One region of the Clostridium chromiireducens genome, then DNA from elsewhere that is predicted to be linked to it. Evidence: a T-box and tRNA genes for the amino acid it is inferred to sense, from the RefSeq annotation. Region 1 holds a T-box; the other regions hold tRNA genes.
The links. A T-box is a leader RNA that pairs with one kind of tRNA and senses whether it is charged. The one in region 1 lies ahead of argS (arginine--tRNA ligase), so its partner is inferred to be a tRNA-Arg.

Region 1 (10,822 bases):
AGGTGTTTATTATATTGACCTCTATAAAGGCGGATTGAAGAGTATAGTTTATAGAATTGATATAAATGGTACTTTAACTAAAGTTCAACTTCAAACTAACATTTTAGGGAATATGCAGATAATACCTCATGAAGATAGGTTAATTTATGAAGATAAAGTAGATGGTAAATTTTTTGTTACAAATCCAAATAAGCAGCTAAAGTTTAATTCAAATAAAAAGTTAACACTTTTAGGTATTGATAGAAAAGATGTAATTTACATGGGTGAATTAAACGGTGATAAAGTTACAACAATTACTTATGGAAAAATTAGTGAAGATACTTCTTCTTGGAAAAAGGTAACTTTAGATTCGGTTGTAAATTGTAATGATTTATATTTTAGTAATCAAGGTGAAATTTTGCTTAATGATAATCTTAAAGGCAGTGTTAAAAACTTGATGACTGGAAAAGAAATTGAATATGAAGGAAAACTTATTCAAATCAAAGATGATTTTATAGCAACTATGGATAACAAAGGAAAGTTGACTTATAAGAATTTAGATAAAAAGTAATATTATGAAAGGGGTATCTAAATATTAAATTAGATACTCCTTTTTATGTAAAACTTCGATGTCGAAAAGATTTGGATGAAATGATAGAGATGATAAATAATGCAATGAAAAATGAATGTTAATCTTTTGAAAATAGTGCATGAACAGGCGTAAAATATGGTATAATACAAAACATGTACAACTAATAAGGAGGAAAATATGAATTCATTATTTAATATACAGCAAACAATATATGATAAGATTATATTAATCCCAGCAATACTAATTGCTTTTACATTCCATGAATATGCACATGCATTTGTCGCTGATAAGCTGGGAGATAAGACACCAAGATTTCAAGGAAGATTGAATTTAAACCCAATTACGCATATAGATCCAGTAGGATTCATTTTAGTTTTACTTTTTGGATTTGGATGGGCAAAGCCGGTACAAACTAATCCGTCAGCATATAAAAACTATTATAAAGATGATTTAAAGGTAAGCTTAGCTGGACCGGCTGCAAACTTTTTAGTTTCTATAGTTGCTACAATAGTACTTGTGCTTTTTGTAAGGTTTGGACATGGAATTCCAATGGCATTGTATAGAGTATTAGAATCTATGATATATTCTATTCTTACACTTAACGTGTTTTTAGGGTTATTTAATTTAATACCAGTTCCACCGTTAGATGGCTTTAGTATTCTAAGAGATTTATACCCAAAAGTTTTTTACAAATATGAAAATATGTATTATCAATATCAGATGATAATAATGATGGTACTTATATTTGTTGGAGGAAGAATAATTCAGATTCCTGGAAGAATTATAATAAATATGTTATATAGTTTGGGTAATTTAATACTTAACTTTTTATAGTATAGATATTAAAATTATATATGTCACTTATTTAGGCAAGTTACCGAATAAGTCTAAATTAATATACTTGTTATAAATAGATATCCAAACTATGAATTTGATTCATGATTTGAAATACTTTCCATACCAGAAAGAAAAGGTACTCTTTTTCGTAGTGTTGCATTGTAAAAATAACTGTAGGTATTTCTTCAGTAAAAGTTGTTCCAGTCTTGCTTGTCATTAGCTTGCCTAAGGAGCAAGCAGGACTGGTGCAACTTTTGCTGGTAGAAATCCAAAGTTATTTTTTCTAGCAACCGAGAAACAGAGTACCTTCTCTTTCGGTTGGTTATCACATAAGTCTAAATTAATATATTTGTGATATATATAATACCAAGTTGACAAATATATAGATAATTTGTATAATATATTATCATTAATATTGAAAATTCTGAGAAGAGGAAAGTAGTTTAATTGATTCCTTAAGCGAGTGGGGGAACGGTGTAAGCCCTATGGATAGATTATAATGAAGAGAGCCTTGGAGAAATCACCTGAAATCAGTAGTTAAAATATAATAATTTAATATATCTTATATATGAGTTATTATTTTTGAATGTTTAGTAGGGTTGGTCGCAAAAAAACTTGCGTTAAAAGTTAAGGGGTATTTTATTTATATAAAATACAATTAGAGTGGTACCGCGGATAGTTCGTCTCTTTGTTTAAGAGAGGAGCTTTTTTTATTTGCATGCTAACATATTTGTTATAAATTATGTAAATACTTTTACGAAAAGAAGTAAAAAATAGTAATTAGTACTAGAATAAAATAATTAGTTATAGTCTTACAGGTTAATGCCTGTTTAAGTTTAAATAATAATGTTTAAGCATATTTAAGGAGGATATTTATGGATTACAAAAATAAAGTTGCAGAACTAATAAAAGCTCATGTGGAATTAGATATTGAAACAATAGAAAAATTAATTGAAATACCACCAAAGCCAGAAATGGGAGACTATGCATTCCCATGTTTTCAGCTATCAAAAGTTATGAGAAAAGCACCAAATATGATAGCGGAAGAATTAAAAAACAATATGTCTACTGAAGGATTTGAAAAAATAGAAAGCTTAGGACCTTATCTTAACTTTTTTGTTGATAAAGGTGTATTTGCAGAAAATACAATCAAGAAAGTTTTAGAAGATGGAGATAATTATGGTGCATCAAATAGTGGAGAAGGTAAAACAGTTTGTGTTGAGTATTCTTCACCTAATATAGCTAAGCCTTTCCATGTAGGGCACTTATTTACTACAGCTATAGGAAATGCCTTATATAAAATGTTTAAAAAAGAAGGTTATGATACAGTTGGTTTAAACCATTTAGGAGACTGGGGTACTCAATTTGGTAAGCTTATATCAGCTTATGATAGATGGGTAGATGAAGCAGCTTTAGAAAAGGCTCCAATAGATGAACTGCTTAGAATATATGTTAAATTCCATGAAGAAGCAGAAAAAGATCCTTCTTTAGAAGACGAAGCAAGAGCTAATTTCAAAGCATTAGAAACTGGTGATGAAAAGGCCACAGCGCTTTGGACAAAATTTAGAGAATTGAGCTTGAAGGAATTCGAAAGAGTTTATAATATTTTAGGAGTAAAATTTGATTCGTTGGCAGGTGAAGCATTCTATAATGATAAGATGGATGTTGTTGTTAATGAACTAAAGGAAAAAGGTCTTCTTGTTGAAAGTAATGGAGCTCAAGTTGTTATGCTTGAAGAGTATAATATGCCTCCTTGTATAGTACTTAAGGGAGATGGAGCATCAATATATGCTACAAGAGATTTAGCAGCGGCTATGTACAGAAAGAAAACTTATGATTTTTACAAATGTGTTTATGTAGTTGGAACTCCACAAGCATTGCACTTTAAGCAAGTATTTAAGGTTTTAGAACTTGCAGGCAATGAATGGGCAAAAGACTGCGTGCATGTAGGATTTGGATTAGTTAAGTTTGCAGATAGAAAGCTTTCAACAAGAAATGGTTCAATTGTTTTACTAGATGATCTATTACGTGAAGCGGTAGATAAAACTATGGAAGTTATTAACGAGAAAAATCCTGGACTTGAAAATAAAGAAGAAGTAGCAAAGAAGATTGGTGTTGGAGCTGTAATCTTTACTTATCTTAAAAATTCAAGAGAAAAAGATATTGTCTTTGATTGGAAAGAAATATTATCATTTGACGGAGAAACAGGGCCATATGTTCAATATTCATATGCTAGAGGAAATAGTATATTAAACAGAGGAAATGAATGTACTGGAACTGTTGATTATAGTAAATTATCATCAAAAGAGGAATTTGAATTAGTTAAGAGCATAGCTAACTTTAATAATATGATAACTTTAGCGTTAGATAAATTAGAACCATCAATATTAACAAGATACGTTATAGAAGTTGCTAAAGGATTTAATAAATTCTATAATGCCCACTCAGTATTAAACTTAGAAGACGAAGATTTAAAAGCTACAAGATTAAACTTGGTTAAAGCAAGTCTGCAAGTAATAAAGAATGGATTAGAGTTAATTGGAATAGATGTAGTGGAAAAAATGTAGATTATAAAAGTATATATAGATATAAAAAAACTATGGAGTATTTCAACTTCTAAATAATATATGACACTATAAAGGGAGTAAACTTTTTTATGCAGTGTTGCATTAGCATTCTATTGCAGCGGTCATAACAGATTTTACTCCCTTTCTCTAGCTTTATGTCTTTGGTGTATAGATAAACATATTTACGAATTTGTTAAAACCTTAAGTTATAGCATAAGTTTAATTTATATTATTTGTCTATAATTATATTTTTAGTACATAATAAAGAATACGTGATGTTAAAAATGGATATATGATATAATTAAGTCACTATTTAGGTGAGTTTTTTTGAAGGGATTTGAGGTGGATTGTTTATAAATAAAAATATTAAATATAGAGATATATTAATATTTGCATTAATGGGTTTGATTGGATATAAATTAATAGATAATTATGATTATTTTTTTAATATAGGAAAGAAAGCCTTATCGATTATTTCGCCATTTATTTATGCAATGATTTGTGCGTATATATTAAATCCGGTGGTAAGTTTTGTGGAAAAAAGGTTCAAAATAAAAAGAAAAATATCAATTGCAATTACATATTTTATAATTGTAGCATTAGTTTTTATTGTATTATTTTTTTCTATACCGAGCTTAATTGATAGTATTGTAAATATTACAATAGAGATACCAACGTATGTTGAAATTATACAGAAATGGGTTAATACAATTCTTGAAAATGAAAGAATAAAAGTATTAATTACGCAAGCAGGTCTTTTAGATAATTTGCAGCAAATATCAAATAAAGCAGGTAACATGTCTATAGATTTACTACAAAATCTAGTCATGTATCTACTTTCCTTTACTTCGAATTTAGTTAGTGTCGTTTTAGGCTTTGTCATATCAATATACATCATTGCGGATAAAGAAAAGTTTATTAAAAGTTTGAGAATCATTACTTATATGATTTTAAAGGAAGAGAAAGGAACTAATCTAATAGAATTTATTAGAACCTACAATAAAATGATAGGTACATATATTGGCATAAAGGCAATAGACTCTTCCATAATTGGAATCTTAGCATTAATAGGATTGGTCACAGTTGGAGAACCTTATGCACCACTGATTGCACTAATGGTAGGTGTAACGAACATGATTCCTTACTTTGGACCGCTTGTAGGAGATATTATCAGTGTAATAGTTGCGGTTTTTGTATCGCCAACAAAAGCGATAATTGTTTTTATACTTTTGCTTTCTATTCAACAGTTTGACGCATGGTATCTTGAGCCTAGACTTGTAGGCAAAAAGGTTGGGATAAGCCCTCTTGGAATTATATTAGGTGTAACAATATGTGGAGGTATTTTGGGACCTATAGGAATGCTTTTAGGATCTCCAACAATGGCTACGATTAAAATATATTATGAAAAAATATATAATAAATTTAAAGAGAACAATCCAAGTTTAGTCAATAAAGAAGATTTAGATATTTTTACTGATTAAAATATAACATAATTTAAGGGGAAGTTGAGGAATAATACTATGGAAGAATTTTTGGAGTTAATAAATAAACGTCAAAGTTGTAGAAAATATTTAAGTAAGCTAGTTGAGAAAGAAAAATTAATTAAATGTATTGATGCTGCGAGAATGGCACCTTCAGCATGTAATAGCCAGCCATGGCACTTTGTTGTTGTGAATAATAGTGAGTTAGCTCCCAAAGTTGCCGAATGCTTACAGGATAAAATAATGAATAAATTTACTAGTGAATGTCCGGCGTTTATTATTGTAATAGAGGAAAGTGGAAATTTAACATCTAGAGCAGGTGCGTTAATGAAACAGCAGGATTATAGGTCGGTTGATCTTGGAATAGCAACCGAGCATATTTGCTTAGCAGCAACAGAACAGAATCTTGGAACGTGTATTTTAGGATGGTTCAATGAAAAAGAACTCAAAAAGCTTTTAAATATTAGTAAATTAAAAAGAATACGGTTAGTAGTGGCAATAGGATATCCGGAAAATGATGATATAAGAAAAAAAGTAAGAAAGAGCATAGATGAAATTTCAACTTTTATAGAATAAGCCTAAAGGATTTTAAAAACACTATCAATAAGTAAGTATTTTTGATAGTGTTTTAATAATTTAAGAAGATGTTGTAATATATTTCTGTAAGTTTATAAAATTGCTTTTATAGCTTATCTATGCTTTTCTGAATTAAAAAAATAAAGTATAATTAAAATAAGTAAAAAGGATGTGGGATAGTGTCAACAATAGGTGCTTTTTTCGATTTAGATGGTACTTTATATAGAGAAGGACTAATAACAGAAGTATTTAAGAAAATGGTAAAGTATGAGATTATAGGCTCAGATAGATGGTATAATGATCTAAGACCTCATTTTATGAAATGGGATAAGAGGCAAGGTGACTATGATAGTTATCTTTTAAAGATGATAGATATATATATTGAATCTATTAAAGGACTAGAAAAATACCAAATGAAGTATATAGCTAAAAAAGTTGTAGAACAAAAAGGCGATAGGGTATATACTTTTACGAGAGATAGAATAAAGTGGCACTTAGCTAACAATCATACTTTGATTATAATATCTGGATCGCCTTCAGAATTAGTTGGTGAAATGGCTAAGAAATATGGCTTTACAGATTTTATTGGTGCACAATATATTACAGATAGTAATAATATGTATACAGGTGAAGTAATACCAATGTGGGATAGTAAGAGCAAAGCAAAGGCTATAAATGATTTTGTTAAAAAATATGATATAGATTTGAATGAAAGTTATGCTTATGGTGATACAGCAGGAGATTATACTATGTTTAAAAATGTAAAACATCCTTATTGTATGAATCCAACAAAAGAACTTTTGCAAAAAGTATTAAAGGACAGGGAGCTAATTAAAAATATTAATGTTGTTGTTGAAAGAAAGGATGTAATATATAATTTAGACATTGAGGATATACAATTCTTATAGGAAAGAGTGGTACTGTGATTATTCGTGAAAACAAGATGAAGGTAGAAGAATATATAGATGAATTTATGCTGAAGTCTCAAGATAAGGAATATAATCCTGAAGATATTATTTTCTTCGATCTTGAACACTATGTTTATAAAAAACCAAAATGTATTGGGGTATTTGGAGCGTGTGAATATGATAAAAAGAATAACAACATCCTAGTAACTCAATATATGATTGAAGATCGAGATGAGGCAACAAATATTCTATATCTTGCAAAAGACTATTTTATGAGAATGAAACAAAAGGGAAAAAAGGCAATAATCACTTTTTCAGGTAATAATGATTTTACTGTTATTAATTATCTTTTTAAAGAGAATGGTATATACTACAATTTCGAAGAGGAATTTGATTCCGTTGATATTCAAAAAGAGTATGAAAAATATAAAAAATTATCAATAGGGTTAAAAAAATTAGAAAAGGTTTTTGATATAGTAAGAGAGGGAGAGGTTATTAGTGGTTCAAACTTAGCCAAGACCTTTCACAAAGTTATGAAAGATAGAAGTTATTTTAAAAGGATGCCAGAGGAGAAGATAGAAAAGATTCTTCTATATAATGAGCAAGATGTTATAAATTTATATTATATATATGTAAATTGGAAGAAATATATTTTTGAAAATATTACCGAAGATAATATTTTAGAAGAAAATGTTGATAATTTAGATGATTTGGAAGAATTAGATGAGTATAATATAAGTGAAGAAGAATCGGATGAGGATTAAAAGAAGAAAACTTAATATAGATTTTAAATTAATAAAATAAACCTATCATTTCAAATTATTGAGAAAAGATAGGTTTATTTTTATTTTTTGCTTATTTTAGTTCCGTCAGAAGATAATATTACTGTTCCGTCTTTATCGGTTCTATATATAGTTACCTTATTCTCTTTTAAGCTCTTAATTGTTTCATTATTTGGATGATTATACGTATTATCTTTACCCACGGAAATAACCCCTATTGATGGATTAATCTTATTTAAAAAAGCTTTTGAAGTTGATGTAGATGATCCATGATGACCAACCTTTAATACATCAGAACTAATATTTTCGTTGTTATCGAGTATCTTTTCTTCCACATCTTTTTCGGCGTCTCCAGTGAATAAAAAGGAGGTACTGCCATATTGAATTTTAATAACTGATGAGTAATTATTTAGATTTTCATAAGAATCATCTATAGGAGAAAATACTCTTACATTAGTATTTTTACCTAAGTCAATAGAATCAGTATCCTTTCTAATTACGTTGATTTTTAGACCTTTACGTTTTAAAGAGTCAATCATTTTTTCGAATGTCTTTGTTGTGCTTTGAACTTTTGGAGCATAAAATTTTAGAACGTTATAGCTATCTATGATGTCGGACATGTTTCCAATATGGTCTTCATGGGGATGAGTTGCAATTACATAATCTAACTTCTCTATATTTAGTTTAGACAAATAATTTAAAAGTTCATTTTTATCAGATTTAGGACCTGCATCGATTAACATATTTTTATTGTTAACCTGAATAAGAATTGAATCTCCTTGGCCAACATCAATGAAGTGCACAATCATTTGATTTGGATCAGGCTTAATGTAATTAGAATTTTTATATAAAGAACTGCAACTTATTAAGTAAAGTGAAATGATTATCATAAATAAAAATATGGATATATATTTTTTCTTGACAATAAATATCTTATTCATAAAATTAACTGCTACCTCTTAATGAATTTTTTATATAATATTTTATCACTATTTGAATTAAATGGAAATAAAATATTTTATGATAAAAAAAACAAAAGTACGAACGAATACTCTATAGATTAATATAAAATTCATAAAATATAAGCTGCTTGCTTATATTAGTATAATAAGGATTAAAATGTATTTTGGGGTTTAAAGGAAAATTGCATATAAATTCTTATGAAAAAATATATCCATGAAGTTTTAAATGTGTGTAAAATGAAAAATACTATAATTGAATATTGCAAAAAGTATGGTATAATTATTTTAATGTGCGGAATTTTAAAAGAAAAATGCAATATTCAAACTAGCAAGCATTCAAAAGGGGGAGAAAAATGAAAAAAGAATTTTCAATGAGTAATGACAAAGTAATGATAAACTTCACGGCGAAGTATTGTAATACTTTTGAATCAGTACTAGAAAGTGATGGATTTAGACGAATTTTAGAAGTTTATTTAAGAAGGTCAAAAAAGAAAAATTCATTATCGTATAGGTATTTTAATAATACATTAGATACAGATAGTCTAATTGATATAAGAAGAGATTTAACTCAGATAATTAAATATTTAACTCTTATGACTGTAGAAGAAATAGTAGAAATAAGTACTTCTTATGCTAAATTGTTAGAAGATAGAGATAAGTTTATAGCATTTATAGAAGACCTTTATCTATTTTGGAGAAGACTTGAAAGATATACTATAGTTCATAGATATAAAGTTCAAGAAGGTCTTGCAGCGGTGAGTTTTACTGAAGCAAATGCTAATTTTTCTACGCTTATTTTAAAATTGTATAGAAAAATTGAAATTCACGTTGTAGGATATCAACCAAAAGTTTATAGACAAATACCGGCAGGGGGAAATGCTTGTATAATGATTCATGAAATGGAATGGGTAAGACCAAATGGCTATGAGTTATTAGAAGAAGTTCCATTTATAGATCATATTCTTCTAGAAACACCTTTTATTACTTATCCTAAAAAGAACACAAGAGATGGAATGTTTAGTGAAATTAAATACAATCCTCTAAAATACGCTCAAATAAATAAAGAACACTGGTTCTGTTATCCAGCTAAGATAGGAGGATTACTAACGTTTATATACTTCCATAGAGATTTTATGGAACATGGAATAACTTTATGTAATTTGTTTGAAATGGCAAGAAGTGAAGAAACTAGAGGCAGAAAACCAGATATAATCTATGTATTTGGCGCAAAAGATGATGATGAAGAACTAAAAACCGTATTTTTCGATGATGCTGAAAATGATATAATGCTTGGTTATGTAAATCATTCTGAAAAGATTGATTATTTTGGCTATATAAAGAAGATGACGTTAACTTTGTATAATTTACTCATGATAAAGAGAGGATTCCTACCAATACATGGATCGATGGTAAACATCGTATTAAAAAGTGGCGATGAAGCAAATGTTGTTATTATGGGAGATAGTGGTGCAGGAAAATCTGAAAGTTTAGAAGCCTTTAGAGGATTAAGTGAGGACTATATCTCAGACATGACTATTATCTTTGATGATATGGGTACGTTTAAAATGGAGGATGATAAAATTATAGGATATGGAACTGAAATAGGCGCATTTGTCAGACTAGATGATTTGGATCAAGGATATGCATTTAAAGAAATGGATAGAAGCATATTTATGAACCCTGATAAAGTTAATGCGAGACTTGTTGTGCCTGTTGCATCATATAAAGAAATAATGAAAGGGCATGCTGTAGATTTCTTCTTCTATGCTAATAATTATGATAGTGTGAAAGATGGTGAAAAGTATTTAAATTACTTTGAAACGCCTGAGGATGCTATAAAGGTATTTAAGGCAGGCGCTAGAATGGCTAAAGGAACAACTACTGAAAAAGGACTAGTAGAATCCTTCTTTGCTAATCCATTTGGACCAGCTCAAAAGCAGGAAGAAACTAATATTCTTATAGAAAAGTATTTTGATAAAATGTTTGAAAGTGGACAAGTTAAGGTTGGACAAATTAGAACATGTTTAGGTGTAAAAGGACAAGAAAAAGAAGGCCCAAGAAATGCTGCTATTGAATTATTTGATGAAATAAGAAAAATTAATAAATAAGTACTTAATATTAAATAATATAAAAAAGGA
Region 2 (10,822 bases), on a different contig from region 1:
ATGACGTTATGCCATCATAGTGATGGAACAGTAATTAGAGATATTGCTGGAGGTTCTAATGAAATATCAAAAGATGATGAATCAAAATGGAAAATTAATTTATGGAATAAAGGTCATTTAATTAATAAATTGGAGTTAGAAAGTATTGAAGAGGAAAAGTATGAGACTACAATAACTAATACTAACTCATTAAATGATTCAGTTTCATATGAGATAAATAGAAGGCTATCATACGAATATCCTTTAAAGGCGTCAACTACTCTTAAAAGTAACATTTCTGTTTCAGACTTAAAGCGAAGGAATTCTGAAGAAAATAATAATACTCAAGAAATTTATAGAGAAAAAGTAGTAACAACCCCTAAGTTTCTTCAAGAGAAGAGAGGATTGACACCATCAGAGAAGGGGACGGCAGTTCACTTTGTAATGAAAAAGCTAGATCTTAATAGAGTATCATCTATAAATGAAATAGAAGTACAATTGCTGGAATTATATGAAGGCGAATTCATACTTAATGAAGAGTTAAAGGCTATTAATCCATATAAGATATTAAATTTTTTCGAATCTGATTTAGGAAGAAAAATTATTGAATTAAATATGAACGGCGGAATAATTTATAGAGAAGTTCCATTTTATACTGAAATAAGTAGTTTACAAATAGATAAAACATTAGAACAAGATAAATATAAGGATGAGAAAGTTAGATTACAAGGAATAATTGATTGCTTTTTTGAATATGATGGAGATATTATATTATTGGATTATAAAACTGATTATGTAAAAAAGGGCGATGAGAATAATTTAAAAGAAAAATATAAAAAACAATTAGAATATTACAGTCATGCTGTATTTAAAATGACAGGCAAAAGTGTTAAGTATAAATATTTATATTCATTTTCTCTAGAGAAAGAAGTCCTATTATAATTGATGCAAAAGTGACAATTTAATAAATTAAGAGCAAGATAGTAGTAATGAGTTTACAATCTTGCTCTTTTATTTAATACAATATATTATTTTATTATTACTTTGCTTCCTTTAGGAATATTAGTATAGATCCATTTAGCATCGTCCAAAGAAAGTCTAATACATCCATGAGAAGATGGTTTATTCATAGTATAGTCCAAGACCGTTGTTTTATCCTTAGCAAAAGGGACAGAGTGGAATAAGATATCGCCTGTAATTTGGGACCAGTACTTTCCGCCCTGCTCATATTTGTCTGAAAAGAACCAATCACCTTTTTCTTTAATTGAAAAAGAGCCAGAAGGAGTATCCTCACCATTTACACCAGTAGAGCATAGGAAAGTTTTAATTAATTGCCATTTATCTGCTTTTCCTTTATAGACATAGGTCTTCTGTTCTTTTAGATTTACATTAACAAAATATGATGTGATGCTTTCAATATTTAATGTATTAATATTTTTAGGTGATATTGAGTTTGTTAATGCACGAGATGAAGCTTCGGCAATAGCAGAATTTTTATCTAGGTAATCTTGTTGTTTTTCTTTTATATCTATTATTTTTTCTTTTACATCAGAATCATTGCCCAAAATATTGTTATTATCTGAAATCTTAGATAGAGCTTCACTGTAATAATCACTGCTCACTAAATTATCACAATCTGCAAATAAGGATTCCTTGAATTTACTCTTAGCATCATTTAAATATATCAATGAATCAATATAATTTAAATCTAGAGCAGAAACTTTATTAAAGTAAGGGATAGATTCAGCATATTGTCTATTATTAAAATGGTCTATAGCAGTATTATAATTATTAGTTGATTCTTTAATTAAATCTATTGAATCGGAAATGCTATGTAATTTATTATTATCTATAATATTGTATCGTTGAATCTCTTTTACCTGTATCAATGCATTCTCAGAAGATATTTTTTGGTTATTAATATCTTCAGTTAGACTATTTAATTTATAACTAAAGTATTTAGAAATATCATTATCCATCATAAATACTTTAAATGGATTAAACTTTTGTTGAGTTAATAAGATGTTATTTGCTTGAGAAAATTTATAATTATCAAAGCTTGTTTTAAAAGAGTCAATAAATTTATTGTACTTATAGAAACCATAAAAGGTACTAAAGCAAATAAATATAAATAATAATATGCGTATGATTATTTTAGCTTTCCTCTTCTTGTTTACTTTATTATAAGGAATTCTATTTATATTCAAAGAAATGCCTCCTAATTTAATACTTATTAATCGAATAACGTTTAAAAAATGTGCATATAATCATTTGGTTTTTTATACACATTAAATAATAGTAGTCCTTTTTATCTATAATATTGACAAGAAACACAAAAAATAAACCTTAAGGTTTTAACTAAATTTAATATATGTTAATATAGTGAATAGAGTTTATAAAACTAAAGAGTATTAATTCGGAGGGTAAGATGGACCATAGAACTAATTTTTTAAAAAAAGTTATAACTTCTATATATGACATAAAAGTTTTTTCTAAATATGCTAAGGAAGGATTTTTTAGATCAATTTCGTATGCAATGCTGCTTACATTAATCTTGGCAATAATAAGAAGTGCTTTTGCGGTATATAGAAATAATAATTTTGAATTAAATTTTTTTACATCTACTATTATTACCAATTTTGGTATGAGTTTTCTTAACTTGTTATTTGACTGCTTAATTGTATCTGTTGTATCCTCTCTTTTTGCAATATTCATGCGGATGGTAGTTAAACATATAGCTTTATATTCATTGACTTTATATGCGGCCACATTACCACTGATGGTTCAAATTATATTAGAAATATTTAATCCCAATATGAGTTTTGATACAATGTTTATAGTTGGGACGCTAACTTATGTTATATTAATATTAAAGTATATAAAAGATGAAATAATAAAGAAATTAACTTAAAAACTACTATAAATTAATTAAAGAGTGGCTAAAGGATATTATATAGATGCTGAAATAAATAGAATATATATTCAATGAAGGAAAAATTAATTTATTGAATATATATTCTATTTATTTTTTAGTGTCCAATTAATCAAGTTTCATTTTGAATCTAAATCTATTATCTAACAACTGGATATACTGTATAACAAGGAGTTGTTATATGGAAAATAATATGATATTATATATTAAGGGTATATGGTAAAAAAAGTAAAAAAAATTACAAAAGGGGATTAAGAAATGGTTGAGGTCGATATTTTAAAAGATGGTGGAATAAGTGAAGAGAATACACTAAATAAAGCTGAGCTTATTAAATTATCAAAAGAAGATTTGATTAATATACTTATTAATATATCAGAGTGTAAAAAGATTCAAGAAGATTTTATTTTAAATATTTCTCATGATTTAAGATCACCACTAAATGTAATATTAAGTATATTGCAGTGTTATAAAGATGAATATAAAAATAATAAAAAAGGAGATCAATGCCAAGATCATATAGAGATTATAAAAAGAAATTCTTATAAGATATTAAAACTTATAAATAATCTTATTGATACTACAAAACTAGAAAAAAAGTATTATAACATGAAGAAAGAAAATTTAGATATAATCAATTTAATAGAGTGGAATATATCATCTATAGATAAGTATGCTAAACAAAAGGATATATCTTTAGTTTTTGATACAAATGTTGAAGAATGTATTATGGCAATTGATCCTGAAGCAATAGACAGAATAATAATGAATTTAATATCTAATGCCATAAAGTTCTCGCCTGAGGGCAGCAGTATATATATAAACACATGGAAGAGTATTAATCAGCTAACAATTTCAATTAAAGACGAAGGAATTGGAATACCTAAAGAAGAACAAAGTAATATTTTTAATAGATTTGTTCAATCTTCTAGAAATAAAAAGAGTGAACATTCTGGTAGTGGAATAGGTTTAGATTTGGTTAGATATCTGACAAAGGCTCATAATGGAAGTATAGAACTTAAAAGTGAAATGAACAAGGGTTGTGAGTTTATTATTAAGTTACCAATAGAGAAGCTAGAAGAAAATGAAATTGTGAAAAATAAATGTTTAAATTCTAAGAGCAAAGTAGAAATACTTGAAGTGGAATTTTCAGATATTTATCTATAAATTACTTAGAAAATTATGAAGGTATAGTAAGTTATCTAACATATTCTATTTTTAGATAACTTATTATATAATTTATCTAAACTATAATTAGGAAATCAAATAAATTTATTATAATAAGTTATTATAAACTTGATTATTGTAGTAGCTTGTGATAATATAGTTCTGTTGTTAAAAATAAGTATGGAGCGTTAGTTAAACGGATATAACTTACCGCTACGGACGGTACATTAAGGGTTCGATTCCTTTACGCTCTGCCATTTATATAAAAAAATGTCTTAACTTAATTAAGTTAAGACATTTTTTTATATAATTTTAGTGCCTATGTTTTCACCGAATAAAACTTTGCATTCAAAGCCTAATTTAGATTGTTCTAAAATATCGCTATCAATTTTGATAGAATCTTTCTCAAAAAATAATATTGTAGTTGAACCTCCAAATTTGAAATATCCTTTTTCATCGCCTTTATTTACTTTAACATTAGGCGAATAAGATTGAATTATTGAGCCAACACAAGTAGCACCAACTTCTACATGCAATACATCTTTAAAATTATCTGACTTAAACAATGACCATTCTCGTTTATTCTCACAAAAAAGCTTAGGGACAGCCTTAAGTGCTATTGGATTTACTGAGTAATAATGTCCTTTAATATGGTGACTTTCATATGGAATACCAGAATCTATAAAGTGAAACCTGTGATAATCTGTTGGACACAGTCTTAAAATAACACATACACCATTACTGTATTTACTAGCAATAGATTCATCATCAATTAATTCTTTTAGACTATAAGTTAATCCTTTGATTTGAACTATATTATCAAGATCAATGTTTTCATATGCAGTAAGTCTTCCATCTCCAGGTGAAATCAATATATCTTTGTTTTTATTTATTGGTCTAGCTTCAGAATGCAGTTCCCGAGTAAAAAAATCATTAAAGGAATTAAATTCATTAATCTTTTTCTTTGATAAAGTCATATCGATATTAAAGCTTTCTATAAATGATGGAATTTTACTTGCACTTAGTTTTGTATCACAGTATGTTCCATACAATTTAGAAAATAGCTTCTTTTTTGCGATAAGTTCAGTAACGTTTTTGCCAATTGGGGATTCATATGTCCATTCAATATACTTTTTCCCCGCTATAAGCTCTTCTTCATAAGATTTTGTTTTTCTATTATAAACTTGAATCATAAATACAATTGTCAAAACTTTATAGAATATTGTAGGCAAAAGCCAGATAAACTTATAATGTTACAGTTATGACAAGTATCCTCCATTTCTTATTTAATTTTATAATTTTTATAGATCCTATTTATATTATTAGCCATAATAGGAATTAATATAAATTTAGATTAATATAAAATATGCATTAATAAATAATGTGTAACATACATAATTTATTTTAACTCTTAATACTAATTTTATCACATATAATAAGAAATTCAAAAGAGATATAAATGAATGAGATTTTAAATCTTGTTGACGAGAGAGTTATAGAGTTATGGCCTACTATTGAACTTGATGGTATAATATTAGTTGCATGTTATTGTAAGATTATATAGGGGAAACGAGGAAAAGTATTATGAACAAGACAAAAAAATTAATATTTCAATCAGCAATAAAAATATTTTCGGAATCAGGATATAGAGGAGCTACAATGGATGAAATAGCTTTAAATGCAGGTCTCGCTAAGGGAACATTGTATTATCATTTCAAAAGTAAAGAAGAAATATTTAATTTTATTGTTGAGGAAGGACTTCAGATATTAGAAAATCAAGTTGTTGAAGTTCAAAATACGAGTATAGATCCAATTGAAAAATTAATAAGGATATGTAGAATACAATTAACTTTTCTTTATGGATATACAGATTTCTTCAAGATAGTAATGAGTCAGTTATGGGGAACTGAAAGAAGGCAAAATGAATTAAGACAAAAAATAAGAAAATATATATATGAAATTGAAATTAACATAAAAATTGCTATGGAAAATGGGTTGATTGAAAAAGGGGATATTGAGCTTATGGCATTTGAGTTTTTTGGTTCATTATGCTCATCTGCAATATATGAGTCTATTCGTATTGAAAAGATAGACTTAGAGAACATTATAGAAAGCACAATAAAGTTTACATTAAATGGTTTAGGGATAAATTATAAAGAAGTAAATTATAATGATAAATAATATCTAAAATAGTTAAGAATTAAGAACCATATAACTTTGTTAATATATTAACTCTAGAATTGTGAGAAAACATGTATTTTTAGTTGTAAAATTTGGTTAAATAAATAATATTATCAATAAAAGTTATTAATTAATATTTAATTCTTCATTATGATTGTGTTAAAATAGTATTCGGTGGCCTAGAGAATAGGCTATTTATTAACTAAAATAGAACACTAAGATGGAGGATTCTTTTTTATGATAAATATAGTAATAGATGGTAAGATTATAAAAATAGAAGATGAAAAAACAACTGTTTTAAAGGCAGCATTAGATAATGGAATAGATATACCTACATTATGTTATTTAAACGATTGCGGAAATGTAGGAAAATGTGGCGTATGTGCTGTAGAAGTTGAAGGAAAGAATAATTTATCTTTAGCTTGCATAACTAAAGTTGAAGATGGAATGATTATAAAAACAAACTCAGAAAAAGTTCAAGAAAGAATAAAGTCAAGAGTGAGTACATTGCTAGATAAACATGAATTTAAATGTGGACCTTGTAATAGAAGAGAAAATTGTGAGTTTCTAAAACTGGTTATTAAAACGAAAGCGAAGGCTAATACGCCTTTTGTTGTTACTGATAAACTAGAATATATTGATGAAAGAAGTAAATCAATTGTTATAGATAGAAGTAAATGTGTTCTATGCGGAAGATGTGTTGCTGCCTGCAAAGAAAAGACAGGAACTGAAATGATTAAAATTGTAGGCAAAGGTGCGGAGAGAAAAGTCTCGTCTATAGGAAATGAGTGTTTTGATGATACTAACTGCTTATTATGTGGTCAATGTGTTGTTGCGTGTCCAGTTGCGGCTTTATCTGAAAAATCGCATATGGATAGAGTAAAGGAAGCACTAGAGGATCAAAATAAACATGTAATAGTTGCAATGGCTCCATCAATTAGAACTTCTATGGGAGAGCTATTTAAATTAGGGTACGGGGTAGATGTTACAGGAAAACTATATACATCATTAAGAATGTTAGGTTTTGATAAGGTCTTTGATATCAACTTTGGAGCCGATATGACAATAATGGAAGAGGCAACAGAATTTATTGAAAGAATAAAGAATAATGGCCCATTCCCTATGTTTACATCATGTTGTCCGTCATGGGTAAGACTTCTTGAAAATTACTACCCAGAATTTTTAGAGAATCTGTCATCAGCAAAATCACCTCAACAAATATTTGGTGCAGCAAGTAAAACATATTATCCAGAAATAGAAGGATTAAACCCTAAGGATGTATTTACTGTAACTGTAATGCCTTGTACCTCAAAGAAATTTGAGGCAGATAGAAAAGAAATGGCTAATGATGGAATAAGAAATATAGATGCTGTTATTACCACAAGAGAACTAGCGAAAATGATTAAGGATGCAAAGATTAACTTTGCTAGTTTAGAAGATGGCGAAGCAGACTTAGCTATGGGAGAATATACTGGAGCTGGTGTTATATTTGGAACTACGGGTGGAGTTATGGAGGCGGCTCTTAGAACTGCTAAAGATTTCATAGAGGATAAAGATTTAACAAATGTAGAATATTCACAAGTCAGAGGATTTGAAGGAATTAAAGAAGCTACAGTGCAAATTGGTGGAGAAAATTATAATGTAGCTGTAATAAACGGTTCTTCTAATTTATTTGAATTTATGAAGAGTGGAAAAGTAATTGGAAAACAATATCACTTTATTGAAGTAATGTCTTGCCCAGGAGGATGCATTAATGGTGGAGGACAACCTCACGTAAATGCAAAGGACAGGGAAAATATAGATGTAAGAGCTTTAAGAGCATCTGTACTATATAATCAAGATAAAAATTTAGAAAAGAGAAAATCCCATAAGAATTCAGCATTATTGAAAATGTATCATGAATATATGGGAGCACCAGGACAAGGCAAAGCTCATAAGTTACTACACATAAAATATGATAAATAACGCAGTTAATGGGGGATAATATTAAAATGAGATTTCTAGCAAGTGATTTAGATGGAACATTATTTAGGGATAATAAGATTAGTGAAAAAGATTTGAGAGCATTAAGAAGACTGAAAGAATTAGGTAATAAGGTTATAGTTTCAACTGGAAGAAGTTTTAAGGGAGTTAACGATATTTTAAGAGAATATCCTTTTGAATATGATTATTTAGTTATGTGTAATGGTGCATTAATAGCTGATAGTAATAATAAAATAATCCATGAAAAAGTAATTCCTAATAAAATTCAAAATAAGATAATTGAAAGCTTTTATAATTGGGACGATTCACTTATTTACTATGATGATGGAAGTGCTACATATATGATTCAAAATGATAATGTAGATACATCTAAGGTTGATGCTGATTTTTTCAATCATTTTTCTGATAGAGTAAATTTAGATATGGCATTAAGCAATACAGCAGACTCACAAATTATGAGTATTTTTAATGTATCTCAATCAATATCTATGTCTGAATTGGTGAAAGAAAAATTATTAGTGGATTATAGTGAATATATAGAAGTATTTAGAAATCAGTTTTTTGTAGATATAGTTCCTAAAAATTGTTCAAAAGGAATTGCTATAGAGATGATATTAGAAAATGAGAATATGACAACTGATAATTTATATACAGTTGGTGATTCTTTAAATGATGTATCAATGTTCAAAATCACAAATAATAGCTATACATTTAATAATGTAGAAGAGATAGTTAAGCATCATGCAAATAATTTCGTTGATTATGTGTATGAAGTTATAGGGGACATGCTAGAGTAGCTTTTAAGTGGTTATTAATAAAACACAATAAAAAGTTTAAGCATAATAGAAAATGCCTAAATAAAAGGTTATTAAATCTTTTATTTAGGCATTTTAAATAATAAATTTATTATTTATTAGAATTAGAAAATTCTAAGTATTCATCAAATGTCATAGTTCTATCAACTATAGAACCATCATCTTTTATGTCGATAATTCTATTTGCTATAGTTTGAACGAATTGGTGGTCGTGAGAAGCAAATAATATGTTACTATTATAATCTCTTAAACCATTATTTACAGCTGTAATTGATTCAAGATCAAGGTGATTAGTTGGTTGATCTAGCATTAATACATTAGCGTTAGATAGCATCATTTTAGACAACATACATCTAACCTTTTCTCCTCCTGATAATACACTAGCCTCTTTTAAGGCTTCCTCACCTGAGAATAGCATTCTACCTAAGAAACCTCTAATATAGCTTTCGGATTTTTCTTCAGAATATTGTCTAAGCCAATCTACTAATGAAAGATTGCAGCCATCAAAGAATGCAGAATTATCAGTTGGGAAGTAAGCGTTAGTTATAGTTATTCCCCATTTAAATTCTCCACTATCTGGTTCCATTTCTCCAGCTAAGATTTTAAATAATGTAGTTACAGCTATTTCATTTCCAATAAGAGCAATTTTATCACCTTTATTAACCATGAAATTTATATTATCTAATAATTTAACACCATCAACAGTTTTAGATAAATCTTTAACCATTAATATATCATTACCAACTTCTCTTTCAGGTTTAAACCCTACAAAAGGATATTTTCTACTTGAAGGTTGAATATCATCTAAGGTGATTTTATCTAATAACTTTTTACGAGAAGTAGCTTGCTTAGATTTAGATGCATTAGCACTGAATCTTGCAATAAAGTCTTGTAAATCTTTAATTTTTTCTTCTTTCTTCTTGTTTTGATCTTTTGATAATTGAAGAGCTAATTGACTTGATTCATACCAGAAGTCATAGTTACCAACATAAATTTTAATTTTCCCAAAATCAACATCAGCCATTTGAGTACAAACTGCATTTAAGAAATGTCTATCATGTGATACTACTATAACAGTTCCATCAAAGTTTCCTAAGAAGTCTTCTAACCAGTTTACAGCTTTTAAATCTAAGCCGTTAGTAGGTTCGTCTAGAATTAAGATTCCAGGATTTCCGAATAGAGCCTGAGCTAAAAGAACTTTAACCTTCTCTCCACCAGTTAATTCCGATACATTTTTAAAATGCATTTCTGTTCCTATTCCTAATCCCTGTAGAACTGAAGAAGCTTCAGATTCGGCTTCCCAACCATTAAGTTCAGCAAATTCTCCTTCTAATTCAGATGCTTTAATTCCATCTTCATCAGAAAAATCAGGTTTAGCATATATCTCATCTTTTTCCTTCATTATTTGATATAGTCTTTCATTACCCATTATCACAGTTTCCAAAACTTGAAAATCGTCATATTTATAATGTTCTTGTTTTAAAACAGACATTCTTAAATTAGGAGCAATTGTAACTTCTCCAGTATTAGGTTCTATTTCACCTGATAATATTTTTAAGAATGTACTCTTTCCAGCTCCATTAGCACCAATAACTCCATAACAATTTCCAGGAGTAAATTTAAGGTTGACATCTTCAAAAAGTTTACGTCCACCAAATCTCAGACTAACATTTGATACGTTTATCAATATATTTCGACCTCATTTCTTATTATTGTAATTACTATAAAAATCTACAATATATGTTTTTAAGAAGAAAATTCTTAGTTG
Region 3 (10,822 bases), on a different contig from region 1:
TAAAAATAAATCTTCCCTTAAATTAAGAGTATTAAATAAAATATTTACTATCTCTTACGCTTATTAGCAACTTCAACATTAACTTTCTTTCTATTAATTTTTCCGCCAGGACATTTATCCAATATTTTAGCAGATACAGTTTCATCGACTGTTACAAATGAGAAGTTTTCCATAAGGTCTATTTGACCAATTACTGAAGCATTAATTCTTGTCATATCTTTAATATAATTGATTAATACTTTTGGAGTTAAACCATCTCTTTTGCCGACAGAGAAAAATAAACGAACATCTTCTTTTTTACTAGGTGAATCTAATTTATTTGAGCTATAATCAAATACACTTTCGTTTTCAAATTTAATTTTCATTAATGCCGCAATTATTGTTATTGGATCATGAGATTCAGCCAATTCTATTGCACTTGGAATGAACTTAGTAAGCTCTCCAGATTTAATAGCATCTTCTACTTCTGAAATCATATCTTTAAATTTTTTATTATTGATTTCTTCAGCTGTTGGAACTGGTTTTTGTGTAATTGAACTTTTAGTAACATTTTGAATTTGTTTAAGCATTGAGAAATCCTTTGGTGTTACTAGAGAGTAAGCAGTACCGCTTTTGTCTGCTCTACCAGTTCTACCGATTCTATGAACGTAAGATTCAACATCTTGAGGTAAATCGTAATTAAATACGTGAGTTACTCCTTCGACATCTATACCTCTAGCTGCAACGTCAGTAGCAATTAATAAACTTAAAGTACCTTCTTTAAACTTATTTAAGGTAGTTAACCTATGAGCTTGAGTCATATCTCCGTGCATTCCTTCAACCATGTAACCTTTTGATTGTAATTCTTGCACAAGTTCATCAACACCTCTTTTTGTTCTGCAGAAAATTATAGCTGAACTTGGATTATCTAAGTCCAATAATCTGCAAAGAGCTTCTAATCTATGCTTATTATTAATCATAAAATAGTTTTGTTCGATTTTAGATACAGTTAATGAGCTTTTCTTTACACTAACAAGTTTAGCATCAGGCTTCATGTATCTTTTAGCAAGTTTAGCTATTTGATCAGGCATTGTTGCTGAAAATAATAAAGTTTGTCTTTCAGATGGTGTATGACTAAGAATTTCCTCTATGTCATCAATGAATCCCATATTAAGCATTTCATCAGCTTCATCTAATACTAAAAACTCTATAGTTTCTAAATGAAGATATTTTCTCTTTATAAGATCTAAGATTCTACCTGGAGTTCCAACAACTATATCTACACCTTTTCTTAAAGCTCTAATTTGTCTATCAATAGAATCTCCACCATAGACAGATAATACTTCAATATTTTCATACTTAGAAAGCCTTTCTATTTCATCTTTAACTTGAACAGCAAGCTCTCTTGTTGGTGCTAAAATAAGAGACTTTATTCCTTTTTTATCGCTCATTTTAGTTATAATTGGAAGGCTGTAAGCAGCAGTCTTTCCAGTACCAGTTTGTGCTTGACCTATTAAATCAGCACCGCTAAGTGTTACAGGAATACTTTGTTCTTGTATTTGAGATGGTTTCGTAAAACCAAGGTCTGATATTGCTCTCACAATACTCTCTTTAAGACCTAATGTAGCAAATTGATTATCATTCATTAAATATCCTCGTTTCTTAATTTTAAAATTGATTGATTTTTATTTTTTATAACTACATAGTAAAGATTTATCTATAAGTCAAATGAATTCATTATAACACAGTATATAAAACTATGTCAAAAATATTATTTTATTAATTGAAGAATATTATTCAAGAATAAATATGTTAATAATAGATAAAATGAGCTGCCTTTAAAATTTTTGGCAGCTCATTTTATCTATTACTAATCCGTGCAGGCTTCAATTATAATAGATTGTACAGTTCTAGGTAGGTTTTCTAGTTCGTCCTTATTTAAGTTAACAACATCTATCGGAGGATGTATCAATAATTCAACAGTAGCGCCTTTAACTCTGTTGTTGTTTTCCTCCAAAAGCTTATATGTTCCATTTATAGTTATTGGAACTATTGGGCATTTGGATTTTGTAGCAAGCTTAAAACTGCCGCCTTTAAATTCATCTGTAGACTTTCCCTTACTTCTTGTCCCAGATGGAAAGATTACCATTGAATAACCTGACTTTAATAAATTAATGCCGTCAACAATTGATGCGGCAGATTTTCTTAAATTATCCCTGTCCATAAAAATGCAATTAATATATTTCATCCAAGTGCTAATAAGAGGCCATTTTTCAAGTTCCTTTTTAGCAATAAATCCTTTTGGAACATCAATGACGCTTAATAATAGTGGTATATCAAAATTGCTTTGATGATTAGAAACAAATAATACCGTTTGCCCTTTTGGAATATTTTCTAGTCCTTTAATATTAATTTTTGCACCGGCTGCCTTCATTATAAATTTAGCCCATATATATGTTATTTTATGGATGTAATCTGTTCTTCCTTTTATATCATTTTTGTTAGTTAAAATTTTTACTTTAACTCTAAAAATAGAAGCCAATATTAAACTTAATCCAAGGCAGAGATAAAAATATATAGTTCTTATCATTAAAAATTACACATCCTTAATAAATTAATTTTTACACTAATCAGTATAATACAAAAATTAGCAGATTAAAAGATTAAATAGATTATGAGGAAGTTAAATTAGGATAAAATTAATTTTAAATTAAGCATTATTTAGGGAAAAATTATATTAAAAAATGTATAATATATATTATAATGATTATTCTATGAAATAGTACAGGAATAGAATTTACGCAGGCAGGAGAATATTAATGAATTTAAATGATAAACAGGATATGAAGGAGAAGAACGAGGAACAAATAATAGGATTAACAGCGATAGAAGTTAAGCAAAGAGTTAAGGAAGGTAAAGTAAACCATATTCCTAAAACACCTTCACGGACTCTACCACAAATAATTAGAGCCAATTTGTTCACAAGGTTCAATGCAATAAATTTTGCACTTGCAGCTGTAATTATATTGGCAGGATCGCCTAAAAATGCTATCTTTGTTGGGGTAATAATTGTTAATACACTAATTGGAGTAATTCAAGAAGTAAAAGCAAAACGTACATTAGAAAAATTATCTGTTATAAGTGCAGCTCACGCCAAAGTTCTCAGAGATTGTGAAATAAAAGATATTCCTGTCGATGAGATTGTGCTAGATGACATAGTTTATTTAGAAACCGGACTTCAGATATTAGCAGATGGAGAAGTAATAAGCAGTAATGGATTAGAAGTAGATGAGTCCATGTTGACAGGTGAAGCAGATGCTATATCTAAGCATTCAGGAGAAAAATTAATGTCTGGTAGTTTTGTTGTATCTGGCGACGGCTATGCAGTAGTAACGAAGGTTGGCAAGGAAACTTATTCATCAACTTTAGCTGAAGAGGCTAGACAATTTAAAATAATAAATTCAGAATTACAAGCAGCTATAGATAAGATATTCAGAGTCATCATATGGATTGTACCACCTCTATCATTATTATTAATATTAACTCAGTTAAGAATTCCGGGATATACATGGCAGGATGCAGCTATAGGTGCGGTGTCAGGTATCGTTGGAATGATACCTGAAGGACTTGTTTTGCTTACAAGTGCAACATTTATAGTTTCAATTTTAAAACTATCTAAATATGATACTTTAGTACAGGAATTATGTGCTACAGAAGTTTTAGCCAGGGTAGATGTGCTTTGTTTAGATAAAACTGGTACGTTAACACAAGGAGATTTACGATTATCTGAAGTGAAAAATATCGGATCTAGAAGCAAAGAAGAAATAGATCATGTATTAGCGGCATTAATTAATAATATTCCAAGCAATAACCCAACGCAGAAAGCCATATTAGCTAAGTATGAAAAATACGATAATAGCATGAAGCCAATAGAGAAAATTGCATTTTCATCTAAAAGAAAATGGAGTGGGATTACTTTTGAAAATATTGGGACATGGATTCTTGGTGCACCTGAAATAATATTAAATAAAGAATATCACTTTATAGAAAGTATAGTTAAAGAGGAAGCTAAAAAAGGAAAAAGAGTGTTGTTATTAGCAAATCTTCATAATAACTTAAATGAAAAGTTAGAAGGAAAAATAGAAAGTGTTGCATTGATACTAATTGAGGATATTATAAGAGAAGCAGCTCCAGATGTGTTAAAGTATTTCGATAGTCAAGGAGTAGGTGTGAAAATAATTTCCGGTGATAGTCCTGTTACGGTTTCTGAAGTTGCAAGACGAGCTGGAGTGAGCAATTGGGATAAGTACGTTGATGCAAGAGAGTTGCCAGAAGATAATGAAAATCTAAAAGAACTAATCAGAAATACAACTGTTTTTGGAAGAGTAACTCCACATCAAAAGAAAAGAATTGTTTTAGCACTTCAGGATATGGGTCATACTGTAGCAATGACAGGAGATGGGGTAAATGATGTTCTTGCATTAAAATCATCTGATTGTGGAATAGCAATGGCAAATGGATCAGATGCAACAAAGGCTGTAGCACAATTAGTATTAATGAAGTCAGATTTTTCTGCGCTCCCTAAAGTTCTTGAAGAAGGAAGAAAACAAATTAACAATTTGGAGAGAGTTTCAGAATTATTTCTATCAAAAACTGTATTTTGTATAATTTTATCCTTTGTATGCTCAATATTATTTATTGAATATCCAATACTTCCTATACAATTATCATTAGTAGGAAGCTGTGCTATAGGAATTCCATCATTCTTTTTAGCGTTATTACCTAGCACAGGTGGTGTAAAGAAAGGCTTTTTAACTAGGATACTTACGGTAAGCGTACCAAATGGAATATTAATTGCTTTGTTTACTTTGATTACATTTATACTATCAATTCAATTTGGATTACCAATGGATTATAGTAGAACTTTAGCGGTGCTAATGTTTGCAGGAATTAGTATGGTAGTCTTATTTAGAGTAGCAAGACCGTTAACTAATTTTAAAACAGTATTGTGCGTGGCTATGTTTGGTATGATAGTGCTTGCTTTTTTAACTCCAATCGGAAGGTATATATTTAGTTTATCAAAAATACGATTTGAACATTGGCTAATATCGGTAGCTGTAATAGTGATATCAAGTCCATTGATAACTAAAATTGTAGACATATTTAGGATTAAGGTTAATAAGAAATATAAGGTTAAAACAACTTAAAAGGTTGCAGATATTATAGGAATTATCTGCTTTATGTGAAAGTTAATTATTGTTTTGCCAGTACTATTAATACAAAAGGTGGTATAAAATAGAGGGATAAAATCTATTTTATATCATCTTATTTTTTTATTGTGATTTTCCAACAACTGGAGTATAATTAAATTAATATATTATTAAGGAGGGTAGATTATGGCAAATGTAATTGGTACTGTTGAGTTTAATTTTAATAAACTATGGATATCTAGCAGTTGTGTTTCAAAAACAGCAATTTCATCTTCTAACGGGAGAAGTGCGTCCATTTTTAGAATAAGTACTGATTATAGTATAAATCCATGGTCTATATCTTTAAATTAGTTGATTTAAATACTAATAAATAAGGATTTTATAGGATTCGAGGATTGTACTTGAGTCCTTTTTATATTGTACTTATCTAAGATTACAATTTTAAATTTATCAATAAGTCTAAGCTTATATATTAAGTTTGACTTTTGATAGGTTTTAAGTGTAAAATCCAGGATTCAGTTCTCCATAAGTCTTTTACTATTGGTTTTTTAGCATCTTGTGCTAAAAGGCTAAATAAAAGGCTTATTTTTGTTTGTAAAAAATAAGTATTTACAATCTAGGAGGATTTTAAAATGAATGTTAATGAAAAATTAAAGCGAAATATATCAATAAGTTACTTATATAATTTTTTATTCCAATTGAATATTACTTCAGCTATATGGGTTTTATATTTAAGTTTTAAAGGGATGTCTTTAATTGAGATAGGACTTCTAGAATCAATTTATCATATAACAGGTGTACTTTTTGAATTACCTACAGGTGCTATTGCAGATGTGTATGGGAAAAAATTTAGCATAATCACAGGAAGAATTGTAAGCGTAATATCGAGTATTTTAATGATTACGTCAAATAGCTTTTGGGGATTTGGATTATCTTTCATTTTAAGTGCTGCATCTATGAATTTAAATTCTGGAGCAGGAGAAGCGTTAATTTATGACAGTCTAAAAGAATTAGGAGAGGAAGAGCGATATAAAAAAATATGGGGTAATTTAGCCTTTATTATGTCTAGCGGCCAAGGAATTGCAGTTTTGCTTGGAGGAATTTTATCAGATATAAAATTTTTATATGCCTATATATTAGGAATGATTATACACACAGCAGCTCTTATAGTTGCTTGCAAATTTAAGGAGCCGACAGTGCGAAAAAAACAGGAAGAAAAAAAGCAAGAAAACTTAATATTTTATCAGGTATTAATAAGTGCAAAGGTACTTAAAACAAGGAAAGTAGTGTTGTATCTAATATTGTTCTCTGCATTAGTAGGAAGTCTACAAACTACTGTATTCTTCTATAGTCAACAATATTTTTCTAACATGAGTTATTCAAAAACTGCAATTGCAATAATATGTGCAGCGAGTAGTTTTATTGAAGCTATAAGTTCTAAGTATGCTTATAAGCTTGAAAACTTATTAAAATTAAAAGGGACATTAATTAGTGTATCACTAATTAATATATTTTCCCTAATAGGCTTAGCTTTAGCTAAAGAATTGGCTGTAGTATTTTTTATGTCAGCATCTATAACAGGTGGGTTAGCTTATACCATATTTAGTGATTATATAAATTCAAGAATTCCATCGGAGTATAGAGCTACGATACTGTCTTTTGATAGTTTTTGTTTCAGCATGTTTATGATAAGTGTATTCCCTGTATTTGGGTTATTAGCAGAGAAAATAGGATTCACTATAACATTTGGGATTATGGCATTATCATATATTCCAGCAATGACATTCTTGTTATTAAAACTTAGAAAATATAAAAGTAGGGAAAAGGTTAGGGGGATTGAAAATGATAGAATTAGCTTTGAATAAATTACAAAAGTATTATGGAGCAAATATAATTTTAGAAGATATTACTTTTGAAGCACAAACTTCTGAAAAGATTGGTATTGTAGGAGATAACGGATGTGGAAAAAGTACATTATTAAAGATAATCATGGGAATTGAAAGTTATGATAAAGGAGCCATATCAATCAGAAAAAATGCCACATTAGGGTATCTTGAGCAAATGCCAATTTACCCCAATGATTTTAAGGTAATAGATGTACTAAATGTAGCTTTTGAAAGATTGGATGGATTACAAAAAGAGTTAGAATTATTGGAACAGCAATTATTGAATTCTAACGAAACTAATATGGAGAAACTTTTAAGCAACTATTCTAAAGTTCAATCTATCTATGAGAGTTTAGGTGGATATGAGAGAGAGGAAAAATTGAGCAAAGTTTGTAATGGGCTTAAGATGAATACTGATTTTAAAAATAAATTATTCAATGAGTTGAGTGGAGGGGAAAAGACTACTGTTATTCTAGGAAAAATACTACTTCAGAATCCAGATATTTTGCTATTAGATGAACCATCTAATCACTTGGACTTAGATACAATGGAGTGGCTGGAAGTTTATTTAAAAGAGTATAAAGGCATAGTTATAATAGTATCTCACGACAGATATTTTTTGGATAATGTAGTTACAAAAATAATTGAAATAGAAGATATGAAAGCAAAGAGTTATAGTGGTAATTACACAGATTTTGCTAAGGAGAAAGAGAAACAGCTTAATCTCCAAATGGAAGCTTTTTTAGAGCGGCAAAAAAAGATTAAAGCCATAGAAAAATCAATCAATCAATTGAGAGATTGGGGGATGAGAGGGGATAATGGCAAGTTTTTCAGAAGAGCTGCAAGCATACAAAAGAGCTTATCTAAAATTGAAAGAATAGATAAACCTGTTATTGAAAAACAAAGTATTAGTATAAATGCTAATACAGCAACAAGATCTGGTAATGAGGTAGTTATAATTAAGAAATTAAGCAAAAGGTATGGTGAAAAAATACTTTTTGATAAAATTGATTTATTAATTAGAAACGAAGAAAGTGTAGCGCTAATAGGGCGAAATGGATGTGGAAAATCAACATTAATCAATATTTTACTTGGAATAATCAAAGAAGATAGTGGAATTGCGCTTCTAGGAAGTTCTATAAAGATTGGCTATTTTCCACAAAATATAATATTTAAAGATGAAAATAAAACAATATTGGAATGTTTTAGAGAAGATATAGTAATAACTGATGGAAAGGCTAGAGGATATCTAGCAAAATACATGTTCTTTGGTGAAATGGTGTTTAAAAAAGTCGGATCTCTTTCAGGCGGTGAACGAAGTAAACTTAAATTAGCCATGCTGATGTATGAGGAAGTTAACTTCCTAGTTTTAGATGAACCAACAAATCATTTGGATATTGAATCAAGAGAGGAATTAGAAGGTCTTTTAAAAGAATTTAAAGGTACTCTTTTATTCGTATCTCATGATAGATATTTTATAAACAATATAGCAAATAGAGTTGTAGAACTATCAGGAGGATATTTAGTTTCATATGAAGGTAATTATGATTATTATAAAGAAAAATTAAATCAGCAGAAAGGTTCAATACTAATTGAAAAATCTAATCAGGAAAATAGTGATAGTGTTAAACCAAAGAAAGAGAGAACTACTAATAATACAATAAAATCAAATAATAATGAGTTCAAGAAACTTAGGTTAGAAAAACAAATTGAGGAATTAGAAGATAAGTTAAAGGCGATTGAAGAACAAATTGAGGAATTTTCTCATGATTACGAAAAACTAAACATTTTATATAATGATAAGCTAGTTCATCAACAAGAGCTAGAAGAATTAATGGAAGAGTATTTCAAGTAAAAGTTTTGAAGTATATTTATAAAGTAATGAAATATAGAGTATAAGTTTAATTAAATGAATGATAATATAGAGTCAGTCAGATTATATAATCTGACTGACTTGCTTTAAACTTTTACCTGAAATTGTATAATTAAGAATTATACCTAATGAAATCAATTGAATATATATTATAAATTTGACAATACTTAATAATTATAATAAAATTTATTAGGTAGAATTAAAGTGTGCTTTGATTCATTAATATATGCTCCTATAGTTAAATGGATAGAATAATCCCCTCCTAAGGGATAGATGTGGGTTCGATTCCCGCTGGGAGTACCATTATATATTAAAAGATGACTTAATCATTAGGGTTGAGTCATCTTTTTTATTTCTGTTTTGCGCCTATTAATATTAATAATTGCATGTAACAATTAAACCTGATTTTATTGCTAGCTAGAATGTTCTAAATTATATATTTATATAATTTGCCAAATCACTATACTTTAAGTGAAATATAGTGTATACTACAATAAATTTATGAATGTTTAAAGCACTATTTGTGATGTATTATATTGAGAGTTATCTTACAATCTTTTCTTATAATTTTTAACCATTCATAAATTAAGACTATTGAATAATAGCAATATAAATATTAGTGAAAATAAATGCTTGATATTTAAAATAAAAGCTGTTATAATAAGTTTTGTAATAAAAAAAGGTTTTTTAAAGACATATGCATTTCTCCTTTTAGAGAATTATATGAATCGATATTAATCTTTAATTTAGAAGGAGGAATTTAATATGCAAGATAAGACTTTAGTATGCAAAGATTGTGGAAATGAATTTGTTTTCACAACTGGAGAACAAGAATTCTACAAAGAAAAAGGATTCGATAACGAACCAGTAAGATGTCCAGATTGTAGAAGAGCTAGAAAGCAACAAAATAACAGAAGATAGTTTTGATTATTTTAAGAGTTATAAGAGTTTCTTATAACTCTTTTTTGATGTATAATCCAAAAATATTAGAGTGTGTAAGAAATAGGTGATAAAAATGATAGAATATTTACTGCATTTTAGATCTTATAGGAAATACGTTTTTGCTATATAAATTTAATAATGTACGGGTTCTTAAGTGGTTAATCCCTAAAAGCTACTTTCCAAAGAAATAAAACTGATATTATACGATATTATCAATTTGATGAAACGGCATAAGAGAAAATAGAAAGGGTGTCAGATTACATTTACTTGTATCTGACACCCAAATTATCGTGTCTTTAAATTTTATTTATCTCCACGCTTACCATTACCGTTATCATTATGCTTTTCGGCAAGAACAGTTTTGAAGCTCCCTTTATTATCGCCATATGACCTTGCTGAATTTTTAGTTGAACTTGCTGTTGACGTAAATGCTGCAGTTGCAGATATCATCATACTTGCCATAAGAACTCCTGCAATAATTTTACTTTTGATACTTTTATTCTGTTAAATTGGAATTTTCAATTTGTTATGTTGTATAGAATGTATAGATAATAAAAAATACAAAATAGAAAACTATTAACAGCATAAAAGGTATTTAGTAAATTTGCATAAGGGACTGATGGTATAAATGACATATAAAGAGTTCACAGAAGAATATTAAAAAAATTTTTTGGTCTAAAATAATAATTTATAAATGATCAGACGTATAAACACCATAAAAAGTAATTCAAATAGAATATACGATTTAAATATTTTGGATTGAAATCTATAGGAAATAAACGAATTAGGAAGCTTAGAAGTGCTAGTAACTATTCCTAGTAATCAACAAGTTCGAAAGAAGTCGAAAGATTTCATTATATTTGTGTTAATATTTTACAAATTATGTAAGCAAAGTGTGATAATGTATACAATGTATAAATCGTTATTACATT

Region 2: it has a tRNA-Arg gene. The T-box ahead of argS (arginine--tRNA ligase) is inferred to sense a tRNA for this amino acid. The anticodon was not compared.
Region 3: it has a tRNA-Arg gene. The T-box ahead of argS (arginine--tRNA ligase) is inferred to sense a tRNA for this amino acid. The anticodon was not compared.

Annotation. Positions count from the first base shown of each region.
Region 1 covers NZ_QXDJ01000002.1:365,590-376,411, forward strand. Annotated here, with positions in the region: gene D2A34_RS06910 (dipeptidyl-peptidase IV) at 1-550, shown strand, start outside; gene D2A34_RS06915 (site-2 protease family protein) at 749-1,405, shown strand; T-box leader at 1,826-2,099, shown strand; gene argS (arginine--tRNA ligase) at 2,284-3,975, shown strand; gene D2A34_RS06925 (AI-2E family transporter) at 4,323-5,456, shown strand; gene D2A34_RS06930 (nitroreductase family protein) at 5,496-6,032, shown strand; gene D2A34_RS06935 (HAD-IB family hydrolase) at 6,212-6,940, shown strand; gene D2A34_RS06940 (ribonuclease H-like domain-containing protein) at 6,955-7,704, shown strand; gene D2A34_RS06945 (ComEC/Rec2 family competence protein) at 7,785-8,663, opposite strand; gene D2A34_RS06950 (phosphoenolpyruvate carboxykinase (ATP)) at 9,038-10,792, shown strand.
Region 2 covers NZ_QXDJ01000010.1:11,111-21,932, forward strand. Annotated here, with positions in the region: gene addA (helicase-exonuclease AddAB subunit AddA) at 1-921, shown strand, start outside; gene D2A34_RS25010 (L,D-transpeptidase) at 1,008-2,186, opposite strand; gene D2A34_RS25015 (DUF1189 family protein) at 2,408-2,890, shown strand; gene D2A34_RS25020 (sensor histidine kinase) at 3,170-4,075, shown strand; tRNA gene D2A34_RS25025 (tRNA-Arg) at 4,258-4,332, shown strand; gene D2A34_RS25030 (phosphatidylserine decarboxylase) at 4,378-5,268, opposite strand; gene D2A34_RS25035 (TetR/AcrR family transcriptional regulator) at 5,660-6,256, shown strand; gene D2A34_RS25040 (ferredoxin hydrogenase) at 6,494-8,221, shown strand; gene D2A34_RS25045 (Cof-type HAD-IIB family hydrolase) at 8,248-9,036, shown strand; gene D2A34_RS25050 (ABC-F family ATP-binding cassette domain-containing protein) at 9,146-10,741, opposite strand.
Region 3 covers NZ_QXDJ01000009.1:111,693-122,514, reverse strand. Annotated here, with positions in the region: gene D2A34_RS24875 (DEAD/DEAH box helicase) at 48-1,625, opposite strand; gene D2A34_RS24870 (lysophospholipid acyltransferase family protein) at 1,850-2,569, opposite strand; gene D2A34_RS24865 (cation-translocating P-type ATPase) at 2,823-5,186, shown strand; gene D2A34_RS26975 (hypothetical protein) at 5,376-5,540, shown strand; gene D2A34_RS24860 (MFS transporter) at 5,822-7,054, shown strand; gene abc-f (ribosomal protection-like ABC-F family protein) at 7,032-8,930, shown strand; tRNA gene D2A34_RS24850 (tRNA-Arg) at 9,177-9,251, shown strand; gene D2A34_RS24845 (zinc-ribbon domain-containing protein) at 9,714-9,869, shown strand; gene D2A34_RS26970 (hypothetical protein) at 10,194-10,352, opposite strand.